3 regions of the Terribacillus aidingensis genome follow, and region 1 is predicted to be linked to each of the others. Evidence: riboswitches for the same ligand, from Rfam matches in the RefSeq annotation. Region 1 holds a riboswitch; each other region holds the start of a gene.
The links. A riboswitch is a leader RNA that binds a small molecule or an ion and turns the genes downstream of it on or off. The one in region 1 is predicted to bind S-adenosylmethionine.
Positions count from the first base shown of each region.

Region 2: it holds a riboswitch for S-adenosylmethionine, as region 1 does, so the genes downstream of both, ABXS78_RS02015 (iron-containing alcohol dehydrogenase family protein) here and metK (methionine adenosyltransferase) in region 1, are expected to answer to the same signal.
Region 3: it holds a riboswitch for S-adenosylmethionine, as region 1 does, so the genes downstream of both, ssuE (NADPH-dependent FMN reductase) here and metK (methionine adenosyltransferase) in region 1, are expected to answer to the same signal.

Region 1 is NZ_CP159996.1:2,312,829-2,316,112, reverse strand. Features, by position in the region: gene pckA (phosphoenolpyruvate carboxykinase (ATP)) at 1-893, opposite strand, end outside; SAM riboswitch class I at 1,090-1,194, shown strand; gene metK (methionine adenosyltransferase) at 1,378-2,577, shown strand; gene asnB (asparagine synthase (glutamine-hydrolyzing)) at 2,712-3,284, shown strand, end outside.
Region 2 is NZ_CP159996.1:361,950-365,233, reverse strand. Features, by position in the region: gene ABXS78_RS02025 (MBL fold metallo-hydrolase) at 1-435, shown strand, start outside; gene ABXS78_RS02020 (pyridoxal phosphate-dependent aminotransferase) at 476-1,654, opposite strand; SAM riboswitch class I at 1,761-1,863, shown strand; gene ABXS78_RS02015 (iron-containing alcohol dehydrogenase family protein) at 1,940-3,034, shown strand; gene ABXS78_RS02010 (carbon-nitrogen family hydrolase) at 3,031-3,284, shown strand, end outside.
Region 3 is NZ_CP159996.1:1,323,831-1,327,114, forward strand. Features, by position in the region: gene murD (UDP-N-acetylmuramoyl-L-alanine--D-glutamate ligase) at 1-25, shown strand, start outside; gene spoVE (stage V sporulation protein E) at 97-1,200, shown strand; SAM riboswitch class I at 1,354-1,460, shown strand; gene ssuE (NADPH-dependent FMN reductase) at 1,551-2,102, shown strand; gene ABXS78_RS07110 (MFS transporter) at 2,115-3,284, shown strand, end outside.

The DNA.
Region 1 (3,284 bases):
TCAACTGCTACATTTTCAAGAATCGTACCAAATTTGATGGCACCATGAATTTCCGGCTCTTTTTCAGCGGAAAGATTGATGCACTTAGCGTAACAGCCGCCTTCGATATTGAAGATACCATCAGGTGACCAGCCGTGTTCGTCATCCCCGATCAAAGGTCTGTTCGGATCAGCTGATAGTGTCGTCTTACCTGTTCCGGATAAACCGAAGAAGAGGGCTGTATCACCATCCGGTCCGACGTTGGCAGAGCAGTGCATCGGAAGGATCTCCTGCTGCGGCAGGAGAAAATTCATTACGGAGAAAATGGATTTCTTCATTTCCCCAGCATATTCTGTACCGCCTATCACGATTACGCGCTGTTTGAAAGAGACGATTACAAATGCTTCTGAATTAGTGCCATCGACTAGCGGATCTGCTTTCACACCAGGAGCAGAGATGACAGTGAATGCAGGTTTATGTGCAGCCAGCTCTTCTTCATTAGGCCGGATGAACAATTGGTGGGCAAACAGGTTATGCCAAGCGTATTCATTGATTACCTGTATCGGAAGGTGGTAGCGTTCATCAGCTCCGGCAAAGCCTTGGAATGAGAAAACTTCTTCCTGTGCCTGCAGGTAGTCAACGACTTTACCTAATAAGTGTTCAAATATTTCTTCGCTGATAGGCTGGTTGACTTTTCCCCAATCCACTTTGTTTTCGGAAAGCTCGTCTTTGACGATGAATTTATCTTTTGGTGAGCGGCCGGTATATTTTCCTGTCGCAGCCCGCAGAGCACCAGTTTTTGTCAGACGTGCTTCCTGGCGGGACAATGCCGCCTCCGTCAGCTGAGCCGCGGATAGGTTTTTTCTTACATTGGATTGGGAGCGCATTTCTTCTAACGCTGTTAACGCGTGCATCATTCGCATCTGGATCCCGCCTTTTTTTAATTTTTGATTAGTATAACACATTAAAATATTAATACATACTATTTAAAAATGCAATCAATAAGTGCATGCTTTATTGATTAATAATTCCGAGGTTTTTAGTTGGTATTAACATGATTTTGTTGACTTCTGTAGGCTGTTCCGATAACATAGTTGCGAACGGAAAACACTCTTATTCAGAGTAGGCGGAGGGACAGGCCCTAAGAAACCCGGCAACCGTCACATTTGTGAAATGGTGCTCAACCTGAGCAAGGGATACCTTGAACGATAAGAGAGGGAATAAGCCATCCTTCTGTTATGATGGAAGGTTTTTTTTATGTAACGGCTTAATAACAGAAAAAGAGCAATACTATTGGTAGTGCTCTTTCAACCTTCACCCATTATCAAGTTTCTTAATAACATACTTGGAAAGAGTAAAACTTCCGTATTAATCGTAGTTGAAGGGGGATTTGGCAGAATGACTGCTAATCGTCGATTATTTACCTCAGAATCCGTTACTGAAGGCCATCCGGATAAAATCTGTGACCAGATTTCGGATGCTATATTAGATGAAATACTAGCTAAGGATCCGAATGCCCGTGTTGCTTGTGAGACGACTGTTACGACAGGTCTTGTACTTGTTGCAGGTGAAATCACAACAAGTGCTTATGTTGATATCCAAAGTATCGTCCGTAAAACAATCAAGGAAATTGGTTATACACGTGCGAAATATGGCTTTGATGCTGATACATGTGCTGTATTGACAGCAATCGATGAGCAATCTCCTGATATCGCAGGCGGTGTCGATCAGGCGCTTGAGGCTCGTGAAGGGCTGATGACGGACGAAGAAATCGATGCAATCGGCGCAGGTGACCAAGGCTTGATGTTTGGCTATGCAAGCAATGAAACACCAGAATACATGCCTCTGCCAATTTCACTGGCGCACCGTCTATCCAAGCAATTGGCGAAGATACGGAAAGATGAAACTGTGGATTACTTGCGCCCGGATGGGAAAACACAAGTAACAGTAGAATATGATGAAAACGATCAGCCAGTACGTATTGATACGATTGTCATCTCCACGCAGCATCATCCGGAAGTAGAGCAAGCTCAGATTCATACTGATTTGAAAGAGCTTGTTATCAAACCTGTTGTTCCAGCTGAATTGCTGGACGAAAATACGAAATACATCATCAACCCGACAGGTCGTTTCGTTATCGGCGGGCCGCAAGGTGATGCAGGTCTGACTGGCCGTAAAATCATCGTTGATACGTATGGCGGCTATGCTCGTCACGGCGGCGGAGCATTCAGCGGAAAAGATGCTACGAAAGTGGACCGTTCCGGTGCTTATGCAGCACGTTATGTGGCGAAGAACATTGTTGCAGCAGGTCTTGCTGATAAATGTGAAGTACAGCTTGCTTATGCAATCGGTGTTGCTGAACCAGTTTCCATCAGTATCGATACTTTCGGAACAAGCAAACAATCCGAAGAGGCATTGGTAAAAGCAGTACGCGATCTATTCGATCTTCGTCCTGCCGGCATCATCAAAATGCTGAACCTGCGTCAGCCAATCTACAAAGATACAGCTGCATACGGTCACTTCGGACGTACAGATAAAAACTTCCCTTGGGAGCAGACTGACAAAGCAGTACAGCTGGAAAGCTATACATTTGCATAATCTGCTTGAAAGGCAAGAGCGATAATTACGCTCTTGCTTTTTTTTGTGTCGGCGCCCATAATCTTCCTTCAAGAACCGAATTGTTTTATGCTATAATTAATGGCTAGAAGTAATGAAAGAGAGGCTAATAAGTAATGTGTGGTTTGATTGGCGTAATTAGAAAGAACGTAAAACAACTAACGCAAGCTGATAAGGATAAATTCAAACAACAGAACAACATCATCACGCACCGCGGTCCGGATGATGAAGGATATTACCATGACGAGCATGTATCATTCGGTTTCCGCCGCTTGAGTATTATTGATATCGAGGCTGGTGTTCAGCCATTAAGCTATGACGACGAAAAAATCTGGATGGTCTTCAACGGAGAAATCTACAACTACGTAGAGCTTCGTGAAGAATTGCTGAAAAAAGGCGCAGAGTTCAAAACTGAATCCGATACCGAGGTCATCGCTGCGATGTACCATACATACGGAACGGAAGCATTTAAAGAGCTTCGCGGTATGTTCAGCATCTTGCTATGGGATAAAGAAAAGAAAACACTTTTCGGAGCACGTGATCCATTCGGCATCAAACCGCTCTTTTATAAGGAGACAGAAGATGAGATTTTCTTCGCTTCTGAGAAGAAGAGCATCACACTTCTGGAAGAATCAGAAACAGTTGATACCGAAGCGCTGCAGCATTATTTGAGCTACCAGTATGTACCG
Region 2 (3,284 bases), 1.6 Mb from region 1:
GAAGGAAGCATCAGCTTTGTTGTTGATGACACATTCCTGCTTTCTGGAGATACGCTTTTTACCGAGTCGATTGGCCGTCCGGATTTAGCCGGTCAAGCAGAACAATGGGTACAGGATTTGCACAATACGTTATACGAAAAATATCCATTATTGTCGCTGGATCTGATTGTCCTTCCATCGCATTTTTCCGAGCTGTCAGAGATCGGAAGTGACGGCACCGTCCAAGCACGCATGGAAGACCTATACAGAAAAAACCCGAGACTGCAGCTGCAGGATGCAACCCAATTTGCTTCCTCCGTCTTGGATAGTATTCCTGCACAGCAGCCGAACAGCTACCAGCTGATAAGAGAAGCAAATCAAGGTAAAGCTGTCATTGACAGTACAGACGAAGCCGATATCGAATCAGGCCCAAATCGCTGCGCAGTGACCAGTTAATAGAAAAAAAGAGCCAGTTCCCACCGGGACTGGCTCTTTCTTATGCTTTAGAAAAGATACCAAGCTTTTCAATCCGCATCGCTGCTTCCAGCAATCTTTCTTCTGTATCCAATAAACCAGCGCGAACGTATCCTTCCCCATATTCCCCGAAACCATTGCCCGGAGCGACCGCCACATGCGCCTTTTCCAGCAGCAGATCAGCGAATTCCTCAGACGTGTAACCATGAGGAACTGGCAGCCAAACGAAGAAGGTTCCTTTTGGCTCCGGTACCTCCCAGCCAATAGCACGTAGATGGCCAATGAAAGCATCTCTTCTGCTCTCATACCTGTGGACAAGCTCCTCCACGCATGTCTGATCCGCTGTCAGCGCATAAGCTGCCGCCTCTTGCATGCCCCCGAACAGACTCACATAAACATGATCCTGGATTAAATTGATACTTTCAATAACAGATGCATTACCAACTGCAAAGGCGATGCGCCAGCCAGCCATATTATACGTTTTGGATAGAGTGTACATTTCAATGCCAACTTCCTTACTGCCTTCGGACTGCAGGAAGCTCTGCGGTTTTTTTCCATCAAACCCAAGTGCACCATAAGCGAAATCATGCAATACACAAATCTTATGTTCCTTCGCCAGTTCCACTGTTTTATCGAAGAACTTCTGATCCGCAGTAGCAGCAGTCGGATTGTTCGGATAGTTCAGGAACATCATCTTTGCTTCTTCCAAATCACCTGCAGGAATAGCAGTATAATCAGGCAGAAATTTATTTTCTGCGGTTAATGGCATGAGTGATGTCCGCGCTTGGGCAAGTTCGATACCGGACATATAATCGGGATATCCGGGATCCGGAAGCAGTGCCACATCACCTGGATTCAATAGACATTGGCTGATCTCCACCAAACCTGTCTTAGAGCCGAACATGATGGCCACTTCTGTTGCGGGATCTAGTTTCACACCGTATTCCCGATCATAAAAGTCACAGACTGCCTGTTTTAGAAAATCAAAGCCTCTGAAAGGTGAATATTTATGATAAGCCGGATTATCGGAGGCTTCCTTCAATTTCTCTACGATATGCTGCGGCGTCGGCAGATCAGGGTTTCCCTGTCCGAGCTTGATGATATCGTGCCCCTCCTTCTCCAGCAACCCTACTTTATGTACTAAGCCGGCAAAAAACTGTTCCGGCAAACGTTTCAATGCATCCGAAAACGGAAAATCCATCTTACTCACTCTCCTGTGGTCTCTCACATCTTATTCTGACTATTACCAATCTTGACAGTCTTGGAAATAGAATGCGATAATGAACAAATCATACATGAATCACACACTCTTATCAAGAGAAGGCGGAGGGAATTGGCCCTATGAAGCCCGGCAACCGGTGCTATTTGCACACGGTGCTGATCCAACAGCTAGACGCTGAGGGATAAGGGGACGAGACACACGCCATTCCTCTTCCATATTCGTCTGGAAGAGTTTTTTTATGTAAAAAATCAATGAGGTGACAACATGACCATCAACATAAAAGGCGCTCCGAATTATTACGCCTGCGAGGATAATATACTACAAAGCCTTCCAGCAAGACTTAAAGAATTGAACTGGACCAATGGATTGCTTATCCACGGAGATGCTTCCTGGAAAGCGGCTTCCCCGTTTCTGGATCCAATCGATTTGCCAGTGAAACGAGTAGCCTATAACGGCCAGTGCACACATGCGGAAGCAGCCAGATTAGCAGATATCGCAAAGGACGAAGCTGCTCAATTCATAATCGGTGTCGGAGGCGGAAAAGTGCTGGATACTGCCAAAGCTGCTGCCAATGATGCAGGATTGCCGGTCATCCTGATTCCAACGATTGTCTCTAACTGCTCCCCATGGGCTTCACTTAGTGTTTTCTATGATGAAGCAGGTAATTTCGTCGAATATACAGTGTTTCCGCGCAGTGCATTTATGCTGCTAGTCGAGCCGAAGCTGCTGCTAACGACACCTGTAACCTATCTGATTGCCGGTATTGGCGATACATTGGCTAAATGGTACGAAGCGGATGCACTTACCGAACACATGTCGGATCAGCCGCTTGCAGTCCAAATATCCCGCAACGCAGCTAGGTTGTGCCGGGATATCCTTATAGCGGAGGGAGATGCTGCTATTTGTTCTTTGCAAAACAAGCATGCTGACAGTGCATTTCTCCGCGTTGCAGAAACGATCATCATGGCTGGCGGAATGGTTGGCGGTTTCGGTGATGAATATGGCCGTATTGCTGGTGCTCATTCCATTCACAACGGACTGACAAGACTTCCAGAAACGCACGAGCAGCTGCACGGCAATAAAGTCGCTTACGGAATTCTTGTTCAGCTTGCACTGGAAGAAAAATTCGAAGAAATCCGCACATTGCTTCCTATCTATCAAAAGCTCGGATTGCCAACTGTACTTAAAGAGCTTGGCGTAAAAGAAGATATGGATAAAGCGATGAAAATTGCAGCAGACGGCGCTGTCGCTCCAGGGGAATCCATTCATTTCATGCATGTATCCGATTCAGATCAAGTGGTGGACGCCATGCAAAGTGTCGAGACATTCGTTGCGGCAAATAAGGGAGTGACACAATGAAACTTGCTTTAATTCAGCATGATATCGTTTTTGGTGATCCGGAAGCCAACTACAGCAAAGTGGAAGCATTAATAACAGAAGCACAGGAAAATGCGGATGTTCTCGTGCTGCCTGAGCTTTGGACAACTGGTTATGACCTGACAAGGCTTGATAACATTAGTGATACAGAGGGAGAAACGACGAAATGCTTCATCAGCAGACTAGCTAAGACATATCAAAAATACATTGTCGCTGGTTCCATCGCCAAGCA
Region 3 (3,284 bases), 990 kb from region 1:
AGAAGCGGTGCATACATTAGAGTAGGGGCTTGTCCTGCTCAGCCGCTTCGCTGCATGCGGACCCCCAATTCCAATCCAAGGAAATGGGGTTTTTCTTTGCGTAAATCTAATCTCCCGAAGACGGACTGGCTATTGCTCTTCTCTATCGGAGGCCTGCTGACAATCGGTATCATCATGGTGTATAGTGCTTCTGCTGTATGGGCGGAATATAAATTTGACGATAGCTTCTTTTTTGCCAAGCGGCAGCTATTGTTCGCCGGTGTTGGATTAGGGGCTATGCTGGTCATTTCCAGATTGCATTATGAGATTTGGCGGAAATATGCGAAGGTTTTACTGTTGATTTGCTTTATTTTGCTTATTGCCGTCTTGATTCCCGGAGTCGGATTGGTCCGTGGTGGTGCAAGAAGCTGGATCGGGGTAGGGGCCTTCAGTATCCAGCCTTCTGAATTCACAAAGCTGGGCTTGATCATCTATTTAGCTGTTTATCTTTCAGCCAAGCAGAAATATATAACTTCCTTGAAGCAAGGATTTCTGCCTTCACTCTTGCTCGTTTTTACAGCTTTCGGAATGATTATGCTCCAGCCGGATCTTGGAACAGGTGTTGTTCTAGTTCTTACTTGTATGGTGATGATTTTAGTTAGCGGAGCCAGAATCTCCCACTTCGTCGGTCTCGGTATTTTAGGACTAGGTGCTTTCGCAGCGCTCATTTTGTCTGCGCCATATCGTATACAGCGCATTACCGCTTTCCTTGATCCTTGGGAGGATCCATTAGGGGAAGGATTCCAGATAATCCAATCTCTTTATGCAATCGGTCCAGGTGGATTGATGGGGCTCGGCTTAGGCAACAGTCTTCAAAAATTCTTCTATCTTCCGGAGCCGCAGACGGATTTCATTTTTGCCATTCTGGCAGAAGAGCTTGGCTTCATCGGAGGTGCTGGCGTTATGCTTCTCTTCCTGCTGTTTCTGTGGCGAGGCATTCAAGTAGCTCTTCGCGCGCCTGATGGCTTTAGCAGTCTGCTGGCATTAGGCATCACTGGTATGATAGCTATCCAATGTATGATTAATATCAGTGTTGTAATAGGTTTGATTCCGGTTACTGGTATTACACTGCCGTTTTTAAGCTATGGAGGATCATCGCTTACACTTACGCTGAGCTCTGTTGGTATCCTTCTGAATGTCAGCAGGTATAGCAAACTCTGAAGAATTCGACGATCACTAGACTAATGAACAAGTTAGATTCGATATGCACCGATAAAAAGATGGATTTGAAAAAGTAATATATTAAAAATTTTTAGATAATTCCTATTGACTTTTTTTAGCAACGCCCGTATCATTATAAACAATTTCATACAGTTCTTATCAAGAGAAGCCGAGGGACTGGCCCGATGAAGCTTCAGCAACCTCTGACTAAGTCAGAAAGGTGCTAAATCCAGCAAGATTAATTTCTTGGAAGATAAGAGTGCGGGCGATTATATCAAGCTCTCTTTTCTTCGGAAAAGAGAGCTTTTTTTCGTTTAGTCACTCTACTACAGAAAAAGGAGAAATGAAAATTGACTGACATTATTATTTTATCAGGAAGCCCGTCCAAACATTCCAGATCTCAGCTGGCTGCTAACTATGCAGGTAAACTGGCTGAAGAGCAAGGTTTCACCGTCAAGGAAATCAGCGTTACCGATTTTGCGCCGGAGGATTTGATTTATGCAAGATTCGACAGCCCTGCAATTGTGCAGGCGGGTCATGCTGTCAGCGGCGCGAAAGGATTAATCATTGCATCGCCTGTATATAAAGCAGCATATACAGGCGTGTTGAAAGCATTGCTTGATTTATTGCCTCAAGATGCATTTAAGCACAAACCCGTACTTCCGATCATGACAGGAGGCAGCCCAGCTCATCTGTTAGCGATTGATTATGCGTTAAAGCCCTTGATCGCGAATCTTAAGGGAGAGCCTTTACAGGGAGTATATTTGTGCGATCACCATATCAACAAGGAGAACCCTGATCAACCAGTGGCAGATGCAGAAACAGGTATAAGGATTAACACGCAAGCCAATCAGCTTGTTGAGGCTATTCGCCGAAATCACTCTATCAGTATCGCAAAGTAAAGGAGGGAAGTAATGAAAGCAACGAAAACGTTGTTCGGTATACCAGTTCAAGTCATTGGCGGTTTGCTTGCGATTTTGTTATTCATGACTGGGGATGGCATCGAACAGGCATTCCTGTCTAAGTATGTCGTCGACATTGGCTTCACTACCAATCAGTCAGCTATTATGTTCAGTGCTTATGGGATTGTGCTTACACTGGCTTCCTGGCTGGCTGGTGTTCTAGGAGAAGTCATCGGACCTCGAAAAACGATGCTGATTGGGCTTGTGACGTGGGTTGTTTTTGAAATCGGCTTTCTGTATCTGGGGCTTTACATGGAAAGCTTTTCAATGATGGTGCTTATGTACGGATTGCGCGGTTTTGGCTACCCGCTGTTTGCTTTTGCTTTTATTGTCTGGATTGCCTACCGTACGGAAAAGCAAAAGCTTGCAACAGCAATGGGATGGTTCTTCTTTATGTTTGCTGGGGGAATTGGTTTTCTTGGCTCCTATTATCCGAGTATTTTACTGCCATACATCGGTGAAATGGCCACATTGTGGAGCTCGCTTATTTGGATTATCCTTGGTGGAATTTTAGGTGTCGCACTAGTAGATGACAAAGATCGCCAGGGAGTCAGGATTCAGGATCAAAGCCGGGGAAATAAATGGGCAGAGGCACTTAAAGGAATCACGATTCTTTGGGAGAGCCCTCGCGTTGCTGCTGGAGGTCTGCTTCGGACAATCAATACAGCAGGATGGTATGGTTTCGTAGTTGTGATGCCTGGATTTTTCACGAGTTTCCTGGATATTTCGACGAGTCAGTGGCTCCAGCTTTGGGCAATTCAGTCCATCAGCAATATGGCGGCTGGGGTGTTGTTTGGAATGATAGGTGACCGAATCGGCTGGGTCAAGGTAGTCCGTTGGTTTGGCTGTGTGGGAGCAGCTGTTTGTTCTTTGCTTTACTACTATATCCCGGCAGCATTCGGAGCAAATATCCCGCTGCTTGTGCTGAACGCGGTTCTTTTCGGTGCTGCAATAGCAGCTTTTGTTCCGCTGTCTGCTATATTGCCGACGCTTGCTCCAGCCAACCGCGGTGCAGCGATCTCGGTACTTAATTTAGGTGCTGGAGCCAGTCAGTTTCTGGGACCGGTGCTTGTCGGAGTACTGAATAACTACTTAGGAATCATCGGTGTGGTATGGGGATTT